2 regions of the Streptomyces sp. NPDC055013 genome follow, and region 2 is predicted to be linked to the other one. Evidence: riboswitches for the same ligand, from Rfam matches in the RefSeq annotation. Region 2 holds a riboswitch; the other holds the start of a gene.
The links. A riboswitch is a leader RNA that binds a small molecule or an ion and turns the genes downstream of it on or off. The one in region 2 is predicted to bind cobalamin.

Region 1 (5,838 bases), on a different contig from region 2:
GGCGCTGATCGTGCGCACGGCAGGGTTCGTCGGCCTCCTGGCGGCTCTGCGCTGGCCTCCGTTGGCCGTCCCGGCGCTGGTCCTGACGTGCTGCGGCGCCGCACTGTACCTGCCCGCCAACAAGGCGTACCTGGTGCGGGGCGTGGACGACGAACGCCGCCCCGCGTTCCTGTCGGCGGGCAACGCCGCGCTCAACGCGGGCATGGCGGTGGGTCCGCTGGTCGCAGGCCCGTTCGTGCTGTCCTCGCCGGGCTGGCTGTTCGTCACCGTCACGGCACTGTTCATCGTGGTCACGGCCGGCCACGCACGGCTCCCCGCGGCTGCCGGGGACCGTCCGTCCGCCGCCGGGGCCGCGCGGCAGGGACTGCTGGCCGGTGTGGCGGTCGTACCGTTCGCGGCCAACGCCCTCGCGTTCTACCTGTACTTCCACTTCCAGCACTTCCTGGCGGTGTACGCCGTCGAGCGGGCCTCCAGCGAGTTCTACAGCCTGGTGCTGCTGCTCTGTTTCACGCTGGTCATCGTCGTGCAGCCGCCGGCGTCCGGCCTGATCCGCCGCATGCCGTACGCCACGGCCCTCGCGGTCGGCTTCGCGGGGCTGGCCGCCGGGTTGGCCGTGCTCGCGATCGGCAACCGTCCGGCCCTGTTGGTCGGCGGCGCCCTGATCACCCTGGGCGACATCGTGCTGTTCTTGAAGAACGACCTGGAGGCCCTGCAGCGCAGTCCGCGTTCCGACGCCGTTGTCTTCGGTCAGCAGCGGCTGGCCGCCGGCCTGGGCGCGTGCGCGAGCGGGGTGCTCGGCGGGCAGGTGTACGGCCTCGGCGAACGTGCCGGGAACACCGGCTGGTTCTGGCTGCTGGCCGCCGCCCAGTGCCTGCTGCTCCCGCCGGTACTGCTGACGCTGCGCGGTCACACGGACAAGCAACCCCTCCCCCATCACGACGACGAAGGAGCACTGAGGCCGCATGACACGGACGGGCGGGTTCCTGGACGATGACTTCTGGACCGAGTTCCACGACTTTCTGTTCTCCGAGCAGCGCTACACCCAGGCCGAGGAGCTGCTCGGCTCCTCTCCCCTGCTCTCCTTTCCCTCCGGCGCACGGGTGCTGGACCTGTGCTGCGGGCCGGGCGTGTTCACCGTCCCGCTCGCTCAGCGCGGCCATGACGTCACCGGGGTCGACCTGAGCCCCGCCATGCTCGAGCGGGCGCGGAAGCGGTCCGCCGACGCCGGTGCGCACGTCACCTACGTACGGGCCGACGCACGGGAGTACGAGGCCCCGGGCCACTTCGACGTCGCCCTCAACATGTTCACGTCGTTCGGCTACTTCGAGGACCCCGCCGACAACGCCCGGGTCCTGCGCACCCTGCACACCTGCCTGGCGCCCGGCGGCACCCTGGTCCTGGACCTCGCGGGCAAGGAACTGCTGGCCCGCAGGGTGACCCCACCGAAGGTGGTCCGGCGCGGCGACGACCTGATGGTGCAGACCGACACCGTGCTGGACGACTGGGCGCGGCTGCGCAGCGACTGGGTGCTGGTCCGGGGCGAGCGGGTGACTCGGGCCGCGCTGGTGTGGTTCGTCTACAGCGCCGTCGAGTTGCGTCGGATGGTCGAGGAGGCGGGGTTCGGCCGGGTCGAGGTCTTCGGCGGCTTCGACGGCCGCGCCTACGACGAGAACGCCGAGCGGCTGGTGTTACGGGCGGTACGTGAGGGGTGATGAGGTGCGGGGGCGTGCGGCCGGCCTCGCACGCTCTGTTGACCTCGACTTGAGGGAACGTAATATCACCGGGTCATCGCCGCGACGGGAGACAGGAAGCCGGTGCGAGTCCGGCACGGTCCCGCCACTGTGACCGGGGAGCGTCCCTCTCGACACGCCACCGCGCGCCGCGCGGCAAGGCAGGGGGACGTAGATCCGGGAGTCAGGACACTGGCCTGTCGCGGGCCCGTTCCGAGGAGCGCGGACTCCCCAGGAGGCTCTACGTGTCCAACGCGCCAGCGCGTCCCCATGCCCTTCTCCCCACCCGCCTGCGCGGCGCCGCCCTGCGCACCGCGGCCGTGGCCCTGTCGGCGACCCTGCTGACGGCGGGCTGCGGCTCGTCCGGCACCGCCCAGGATCCGAAGGCCGCGGCGTCGTCGCGCAAGGGCTTCCCCGTCACGATCGACAACTGCGGCGTGAAGACGACCTACGACCGGCCGCCGTCGCGGGTGGTCACCATCCACCAGCACCCGGCGGAGCTGATGCTCTCCCTCGGGCTCAAGGACCGCATGGTGGGCACCGCCTTCCCCGACTCGGACGTGCTGCCCGCGCTGGCGAAGGACTACGAGGCCGTCCCCGAACTCGCCGCGAAGGAACCGTCCTTCGAGAAGATCCTCGACACCGAGCCCGACCTGGTCTACGGCGGCTACGGCAGCGCGTTCGACGAGAACGAGGGCCGCTCCCGCGAGGCGTTCGCCGACGCCGGCATCGACACCTATCTCAACCGCGAGTACTGCGGCAAGAAGCAGGTGACGATGAAGGACACGTACGACGAGATCCGCACCGTCGGCAAGATCTTCGGTGTCTCCGACCGGGCCACCGAGCTGACCGCCGACCTGCAGAGCCGGGTCGACAAGGCCGCCACCGCCGTCGAGGACGAGCCGCGGGTGCCCGTATTCGTGTACGACAGCGGCGACAAGACGGCGTTCACCGCGGGCGGCAAGAGCCTCGGCACCGAACTGATCCGCCTGGCCGGCGGCAAGAACGTCTTCGCCGACCTGGACGACGTCTTCGGGGACGTCTCCTGGGAACAGGTCGTCGAGCGCAAGCCGGAGGTCATCGCCATCTACGACTACGCCGATGCCGGAAGCGTCGAGCAGAAGAAGAAGTTCCTGCTCGCCCAGCCCGCCCTCGCCGACGTGCCGGCCATCAGGAACAAGCGGTTCGTGGTCCTGCCGCTCACCGCGACCCTGGTCGGCGTCCGGTCGGCGTATGCCGTGGAGGACCTGGCCCGCGGCCTGCACCCCGAGAGCTTCCGGTGACGGCTTCCGCCACGGACACGCCGAGTGACGCGGCAGCCCGGCGCCCGCCACGGAGTCAGCGGCGGGCGGGCCGGGGGAACCTCGCGGCCGCCCTGATCGTCCTCGCCGCCCTGCTGGTGGTCTCGGCCACCGTGGGCCTGGCCGTCGGGTCGGTGCAGGTACCGCCCGGGCAGGTGTGGGGCATCGTGACGCATGCGCTGGGCGCCGACTGGACGCAGCCCGACTGGTCGCGGGCGCGGGAGACCATCGTGCTGGACGTGCGGGCGCCGCGTGTGCTGCTCGGGGCTGTGACCGGTGCGGGGCTCGCGGTGGTGGGCACCGCCATGCAGGCCCTGGTGCGTAACCCGCTCGCCGAGCCGTACCTGCTGGGAGTGTCCTCGGGAGCGTCTCTGGGCGCGGTCTCGGTGATCGTGTTCGGGGCCAGTCTGTTCGGCCCCGTGTCCCTGTCGGCGGCCGCGTTCCTCGGCGCGCTGGGCGCGCTGCTGCTCGTCTACGCCACCGCGCGCACCGGCGGCCGGATCACCTCGGTGCGGCTCGTGCTCTCGGGGGTGGCGATCGCGGCGGTGCTCACCGCGCTGCTCGACCTGCTGCTGCTCACCACCGACCGGGGCAACGAGGCCCGCGCGGTCCTCGCCTGGACCCTGGGCGGCCTCGGCGGCGTGAACTGGGGCACCCTGTGGCTGCCCAGCGCGGGCCTGCTGGTCGGCATCGCCGTGCTCATGGTGCAGGCCCGCAACCTGAACCTGCTGCTGGCAGGCGAGGAACCCGCCACCACCATGGGGTTGGACGTGGCCCGCTTCCGCGCCCGCATGTTCGTGCTGCTCTCCCTGGTCACCGGTGTGCTGGTGGCGGCGGCCGGACCGATCGGCTTCGTCGGCCTGATGCTGCCGCACATCGTGCGCCTCTTCGTCGGCGGCGACCACCGGCGCGTCCTGCCGACGGCCGCGCTCGGCGGAGCGGTGTTCCTCATCTGGGCCGACATCGCGGCACGTACGGTCGCCGCGCCCCTCGAGATCCCGGTGGGGGTGCTCACGGCGCTGTGCGGCGGACCGTTCTTCCTGTGGCTGATGCGCCGGGACGCCCGGCGGAGCACCGACCGAGGAGTGGCATGACCGCGACCGAACTCGTCGTCGACGGTGTCACGCTCACCGCGGGTGCGCACCGCCTGGTTAAGGACGTCTCCCTCGTCGCCCGCGCCGGCGAGGTGATCGGCCTGGTCGGCCCGAACGGCAGCGGCAAGTCCAGCCTGCTGCGCTCCGTCTACCGTGTCCTGCGACCCGCCGACGGCCAGGTCCGCGTCGACGGCACCGACGCCTGGTCGCTGCCCGTGCGACGGCTGGCCCGTACCGTGGCGGCAGTGGTACAGGAGTCGGGCGCGGACTTCGATCTGACGGTCCGCGAGGTCGTCGCCATGGGCCGTACGCCGCACAAACGGCTGCTGGACGGTGACACGGCCGAGGACGCCGCGTTGATCGATTCAGCCCTCACGACGGTCGACGTGACCGACCTGGCCGACCGCCCCTTCGACAGCCTCTCCGGCGGCGAACGCCAACGCGTGGTGATCGCCCGGGCGCTCGCCCAGCAGCCCTCACTCCTGGTCCTCGACGAACCGACCAACCACCTCGACATACGCCACCAGTTGCAAGTCCTCGGTGCCCTGAGGCACCTGCCCGCCACGGTCCTGGTAGCCCTGCACGACCTCAACCTGGCCGCGTACTACTGCGATCGCCTCTACGTCCTGAACGACGGCGAGGTCACCGCATCCGGCACTCCGGCCGACGTCCTCACGCCGCGGCTGCTGGCCGAGGTGTACGGAGTGGAGAGCGAGGTCGTGATCCATCCACGCACGGGCGCACCCCAGGTGACTTTCCTCCCGGGGAACCCGCATCCGGCTGCTCCTGCCCAGGTGGGCCATTCCACAGCGTGATCAGGCGATCTCGCGCGGGCGAACGCTTCCTCGCGCAGCACCGGGACAGCAGTCGCCCGCTACGCCGATGCCGCGCCCTTACCGCCGGTTGTGCCACGGGATGGGTATCGTCCGCCCCGATGCCCCGGGTCCGCGGCTGAGCGCCCGTTCGAGGAGGAGCACCATGGACGATCGTCGGCAGGGAACCGCGCCGGATGACGAATCCGCGTCGCGGGCTGTGGACGCCCGTCGGACGAACGCGCGCGACACCGTGCGCCTCGCAGTGGTCGTCGGGGCTCTCGGTGTGGTCTTCGGCGACATCGGGACCAGTCCGATCTACACCCTGCAGACGGTGTTCAACCCCGAGGACCCGCACCCCGTCCCGGTCAGCACGGACAACGTGTTCGGGGTGGTGTCCCTGGTGTTCTGGTCGGTCATGATCATCGTGACGGTCACCTACATCCTGCTCGCGATGCGCGCCGACAACGACGGTGAGGGCGGCATCATGGCCCTCATCACCCTGCTGCGGCGGTGGAACGCCCAGCGCGGCCGCAGAGCCGCCGGCGTCCTGGCCGCGCTCGGCATCTTCGGCGCGTCGCTGTTCTTCGGGGACAGCATGATCACCCCGGCGATCTCGGTGCTGTCCGCGGTCGAGGGGCTCAAGGTCGTCGAGCCGTCCTTCGAGGACGCGGTCGTGCCCATCACCGCGGTGATCATCGTGCTGCTGTTCCTGGTGCAGCGCCGGGGCACCGCGGCGGTGGGCAGGATCTTCGGGCCCGTCATGATCGCCTGGTTCCTGGCCATCGGCGCGTGCGGCATCGTCGGCATCACCGACCACCCGGACATCCTCAAGGCCCTGTCGCCGACGTACGCGCTGGGCTTCCTGTTCGGCCATTGGGGCACGGCCTTCTTCGCCCTG
Region 2 (5,838 bases):
CTGGGTGCCCTCGCCGGGGTCGTTGACGATGAACGGGTAGATCAGCGGCAGGTCCCCGAGGACCGCGTCCGGGGCGCACCCGCCGCTGAGCCCCAGCCCCTTGCCGGGCAGCCACTCCATCGTGCCGTGCTTGCCCATGTGCACGATCGCGTCGGCGCCGAAGCTGTTGTCCAGCCACCTGTACGCGGCCATGTAGTGGTGCGACGGCGGCATGTCGGGGTCGTGGTAGATCGCGATCGGGTTCTCGCCGAAGCCGCGCGGCGGCTGGATCATCACGACGACGTTCCCGAACTGCAGCGACGCGAGGACGATGTCGTCCCCGTCCACGTACAGCGACCCCGGCGGCTCGCCCCAGGCCTCCAGCATGCCGTCCCTGAGCTCCGGGTCGAGCTTGTCGAACCAGGCCCGGTAGTCGGCCAGCGGCACGCGCGCGGGTGCGGCGGCCAGCTGCTCCTCGGTGAGCCACTCGACGTCGTGGCCACCGGCGTTGATGAGCCGGTGGATCAGCTCGTCGCCGTTGTCCGGGTAGTCGGTGAGGCCGTACCCGGCGTCCCTGAGCGCGTCCAGCACCCGCACCGCCGAGGCGGGCGTGTCGAGACCGACCGCGTTGCCGACGCGCGAGTGCTTGGTCGGGTAGGCGGTGAAGACGAGCGCGAGCTTCTTCTCGCCGTTCGCCATGTGCTTCAACTGGGCGTGCCGTACCGCGATCCCGGCGACGCGCCCGGCCCGCTCCGGGTCGGCGACGTACACGGGCACGTCGTCGGGACCCTGCTCCTTGAAGGAGAACGGCACGGTCACGAGCCGTCCGTCGAACTCCGGGATCGCGACCTGCATCGCCGCGTCCATGGGGGACAGGGCGGCGTCGGACTCGTCCCACGCGGCTCGCGAGGAGGTCAGGCAGAGGCCTTGCAGCACCGGCACGTCGAGCTCGGCGAGCCGGCCGATGTCCCACGCCTCCTCGTCACCGCCCGCCGACGCCTGCGAGGCGTGCGTGCCGCCGGCCGCGAGGACGGTGGCGACCAGGGCGTCGGCCTTGCCTAGGATCTCGTACAGCTCCGCGTCCGCCCCCCGCAGCGAACCGCAGTACACCGGAAGAGCGTTGGCGCCCCGGGCCTCGATCGCGTCGCACAGGGTGTCCACGAAGGCGGTGTTGCCGCTGAGTTCGTGGGCCCGGTAGAAGAGCACGCCGACGGTCGGACGGCCGTCGACGAGGGCACGCTCACCATGGACGCCGAACTCCGGCATCTTCTGCGGCTCGACGAACCCCTCGCCCGTCAGCAGCACGGTGTCGGAGAGGAACCGCGCGAGTTCGGTGAGGTTGGCGGGCCCGCCCTCGACGAGATACCTCAGCGCCTCGGCCACCACACCGGCCGGGACGGACGACTCGGCCATCAACTCCGCGTCCGGGACGGCCTCGCCGCCGAGCAGCACCGTCGGGATGCCCGAGGCCTTCAGCGCGGCGAGCCCGTCCTCCCAGGCCCGCTTGCCGCCCAGCAGACGTACGACGGCGATGTCCGAGCCCTCGATGAGCGCGGGCAGTTCCTCGGTGACGTCCACGCGGGTCGGATTGCCGATCCGGTACGAGGCACCGGAAGCGGCCCTGGCCGCCAACAGGTCCGTGTCGGCGGTCGACAACAACAACACAGTGCTCATGCGGGCGCTCCCGGTGGAATGAAAGGCAGTCCTTGCGGCGCGCCCGACTCGATGAGCCGACGGAGCGCGTCCGTGTCAGCGTGCTGTTCGATCAGGTCGCCGAGCCGGTCGAGCTGTTCCTCGCGCAGCGCGGCGAACGACGTGTCGGGGGCCGGCACGAAGCGGCGGCCCGCGGCGGCGGCCACCTCGCGCAGGAAGGCCCGCCGGAAACCGTCCGACTCCAGCGAACCGTGCCAGTGCGTGCCCCAGGTCTGGCCGACCCGGCAGCCGTCGAGGAAGGCTTCCCCGCCATGGATCTCGGCGACCCCGTGGTGGATCTCGTACCCCGCGACGTGCGCGCCGAGGGCCTCTCCCTCCGGCCGGGTGAGGGTCTTCTCGCGGGCGAACCGCACCCGCACGGGCAACACACCGAGCCCCTCGACATGGCCCCGCCGGCTCTCGACCTCGTCCTCGATGTGCTCGCCGAGGACCTGGAAGCCGCCGCAGATGCCGAGGACGGGCCGGCCTTCGGCGACCCTGCGCTTCAGGGCCTCCGCGAGCCCCCGCTCCCGCAGCCACTCCAGCGCCCGGACCGTCCCCCGGGTCCCCGGGACGATGACGAGATCGGCGTCCGCCAGCTCCTCAGGCCGGTCCACGAACCGCACGACGACGCCGGGTTCGGCGGCCAGGGCGTCGACGTCGGTGAAGTTGGACATGAGCGGCACGGCACAGACGGCGATCCGCAGCACGTCCTCGCCGAGAGGCGGAGCGACGTTCGACTCCCGGACGGTCCCGCGCAGGGACACCCGCAGCCCGTCCTCCTCGTCGATGCCCAGGCCGTGCTGGAAGGGGAGGATGCCGTAGGTGTGCCGTCCGGTGAGGCCGTGCAGCATGTCGATCCCCGGCTCCAGGAGGCTGACGTCGCCGCGGAACTTGTTCACCAGGAATCCGGCGACGAGCGCCTGATCCTCGGGCGAGAGGAGGGCGACCGTCCCGAAGAAGGAGGCGAACACGCCCCCGCGGTCGATGTCACCCACCACCAGCACGGGCAGCCCGGCGTTGCGGGCGATCCCCATGTTGACGATGTCGGTCCGCCGCAGATTGATCTCGGCCGGAGAGCCGGCCCCCTCACAGATCACCGCGTCATACGTGCCCCGCAACTCGGCGAGACAGTCGAGCACGGTCCCCAGCAACTGCTGCTGCCGCCCGCCGTGATAGCCGCGTGCGCTCAGCTCACCCACCGGCTTGCCCAGCAGCACGACCTGACTGCTCTGCTCCCCACCGGGCTTGAGCAGCACGGGATTCATCAGCGCGGTCGGCTCGACCCGGCACGCCTGTGCCTGCATGGCCTGCGCCCGCCCGATCTCGGCGCCCTCACGCGTGACGAACGAGTTGAGGGACATGTTCTGCGCCTTGAACGGCGCGACCTTCACTCCCTGCCGCACCAGCCACCGGCAGATCCCGGCGGTGACGACGCTTTTGCCGGCGTCGGACGTCGTGCCGGCGACGAGGAGACCACCGCCCGTCATGAGGTACGCCCCTTCGCGATGCGGCGCGCGGCGACACAGACGCCGAGCGCCAGCCAGCCGACGCGCTGCGACAGCCGTACGGCCCGTTCGATGTCCTGCGTGCCGACGGCCCGCCCGTCCCCGTTCAGCACGGGCCGGTGCTCGACCCGTCCGCCGTACGACAGCGTCCCGCCCAGCCGGACCCCGAGCGCCCCCGCGAAGGAGGCCTCCACGGGCCCCGCGTTGGGGCTCGGGTGCTGGGCGGCATCGGCGCGCCACGCTCGTACCGCCCCACGGGGGTCACCCCCGGCGACGGCGGCGAGTACGGCGGTCAGCCGGGATCCCGGCCACCCCGCCACGTCGTCGAGCCTCGCCGAAGCCCAGCCGTAGCGCCGGTACCTGGGCGACTTGTGCCCCACCATGGCGTCGAGCGTGTTCACCGCCCGGAACCCGACCAGCCCGGGAACGCCTGCCACGGCGCCCCACACCAGCGCCCCCACGACCGCGTCGGAGGTGTTCTCGGCGACGGACTCCACGACCGCCCGCGCGATCCCGTCCGCGTCCAGTGCCTGCGGATCCCGCCCGCACAGATGCGGCAGCCGGGCACGTGCCGCCTCGACGTCCCCCGCTTGCAGTGCCTGCCCGATCACCCGGGCCTCCCGGGCGAGCGAAGTCCCCCCGACGACCGCCCAGGTGGCGGCGCCGGTCAGCGCGACGGAGGTGGCGGGGGACGTACGTGCGAGACGAGCCGCGGCGGCACCGAGCGCCACGGCGCCACCGGCGCACACAGCGGTGTGCACCGCACCGAAAGCGCGGTGGTCGCGCCACAGGACCCGTTCCACGGCGGCGGCGGTCCGCCCGAACACGGCGACCGGATGCCCCCGGCGAGGATCGCCGAGCAGCAGATCACCGAGAAGTCCGGCGGCGGCGCCGTACGCGAAGACGCGATCGGCACGCATCGGGGTCAGCCGATCGTCGAGTCAGACGAGGGTCCGGTTCTGCATGTCGATCGGCAGGCGAGCATCGCGTTATGTCCTCACTCAGGGTGTCCGCGCCCTGGTTCGACGAGATCGGCGGTGAGAGTTCCTGGCTCCCGGGGGCTATCTACCCCGGTGACAGTGGCGGGACCGCGCCGGATTCACACCGGCTTCCTCTCCTGCCGCCGCACATGGCTCCGGCAGTCCACCACGGGGTTGGAACGGCCGTCAACTTGCCGTTGACCTGCGAAGGGAGAGTGTGCGAAGGCCCACACAGCAGTGAGGTGCGGGACGGTGATCCGTCCCGCACCTCGGGTGTTTCAGGTGGTGCGCGTCGTGCGTCAGGCCACGATCAGATAGATGCCGTACGCCACTGCCGCCGCGCATGCCGCGAAGCACGCGTACGCGCCCGTGACCGCGAGAGAGGCCGAGTCGCCCTGCGCCACGGCCCGTTCGCGTCGCGACAGGCCCGCGATGCCGAGGGTGAACAGACCCACCAGGGCCACGGTCACCACGAGGCTGACGCCGAAGACGGAGCCGAGTGCCGCCCAGTCGATCTTCATGCTTCTGCTTTCTTGAGTGAGTGAGGGGGAGTGACTGGAATGACCGGGTGCGTCAGACGGAGGCCTTCGAAGGCTTCGGCTCCGAGGACTGGGCCGGGATGGTGGCCGTGAGCTCCTCGGTCGCCGTGCCCGCGGGCGGCGGGGTAACGGCGGCCATGGCCGTGGTCACCACGCCGGCCGGCTCGTCGGACTCGTTGACGTTGGTGTGGTCGATGACCTCGCGGCGGGAGATCTTCCAGATCGCGGCGCTGGAGGCGACCAGGAAGACCGCGACGACGGCCGTGCCCCAGGCACCGAAGCCCGTCACGTACTCCGCGATCGCGCCGACCAGTGCGGCGGCCGGGAGGGTCAGGCCCCAGGCGACGAACATGCGGGTCGCCGTCGACCAGCGGACCACGCCGCCCTTGCGGCCGAGGCCCGCGCCCATCACCGCGCCGGAGACGGAGTGCGTGGTGGACAGGGAGAAGCCGAGGTGGGAGGAGGCCAGGATGACGGTGGCCGCGCTGGTCTGGGCGGCGAAGCCCTGCTGCGGCTGAAGGTCGGTCAGGCCCTTGCCCATGGTGCGGATGATGCGCCAGCCACCGAGGTAGGTGCCGAGCGCGATGGCCACGCCCGCGGAGAGGATGACCCACATGGGCGGGTCGGAGTCGGGCGCGAGGGTGCCGCCGGCGACCAGGGCGAGGGTGATGATGCCCATGGTCTTCTGCGCGTCGTTGGTGCCGTGGGCCAGGGAGACCAGGCCGGCCGAGGCGATCTGGCCGGCGCGGTAGCCCTTCTTGGCGGACTCGCCGTCGGCCTTCTTGCCGAGCGAGTAGGTCAGGCGGGTGGCCAGCAGCGCGGCGATTCCCGCGACCAGCGGGGCGGCGATCGCCGGGATCAGCACCTTGGTGACGAGCGCGTCGCCGTGGACCGCGCCGACGCCGGCCGAGGCGATGGTGGCGCCGATCAGACCGCCCATCAGGGCGTGCGAGGAGCTGGAGGGCAGGCCCACCAGCCAGGTCAGCAGATTCCAGAGGATCGCGCCGACCAACGCGGCGAAGATGACCTCGGGACGGATGCCGGTCTCGTCGACGAGACCTTTGGAGATCGTGTTGGCGACCTCCACGGAGAGGAAGGCGCCGACAAGGTTCAGCGCGGCGGACATGGCCACCGCGACCT

Region 1: it holds a riboswitch for cobalamin, as region 2 does, so the genes downstream of both, ACWGDB_RS07675 (ABC transporter substrate-binding protein) here and ACWGDB_RS29325 (cobalamin biosynthesis protein) in region 2, are expected to answer to the same signal.

What each region holds. Positions count from the first base shown of each region.
Region 1 covers NZ_JBSGVW010000004.1:299,162-304,999, forward strand. The annotation lists gene ACWGDB_RS07665 (MDR family MFS transporter) at 1-994, shown strand, start outside; gene ACWGDB_RS07670 (class I SAM-dependent methyltransferase) at 963-1,712, shown strand; cobalamin riboswitch at 1,766-1,945, shown strand; gene ACWGDB_RS07675 (ABC transporter substrate-binding protein) at 2,021-3,013, shown strand; gene ACWGDB_RS07680 (FecCD family ABC transporter permease) at 3,010-4,125, shown strand; gene ACWGDB_RS07685 (ABC transporter ATP-binding protein) at 4,122-4,940, shown strand; gene ACWGDB_RS07690 (potassium transporter Kup) at 5,104-5,838, shown strand, end outside.
Region 2 covers NZ_JBSGVW010000028.1:75,164-81,001, forward strand. The annotation lists gene cobN (cobaltochelatase subunit CobN) at 1-1,653, opposite strand, end outside; gene ACWGDB_RS29320 (cobyric acid synthase) at 1,650-3,161, opposite strand; gene ACWGDB_RS29325 (cobalamin biosynthesis protein) at 3,158-4,099, opposite strand; cobalamin riboswitch at 4,202-4,342, opposite strand; gene ACWGDB_RS29330 (hypothetical protein) at 4,459-4,680, opposite strand; gene ACWGDB_RS29335 (anion permease) at 4,733-5,838, opposite strand, start outside.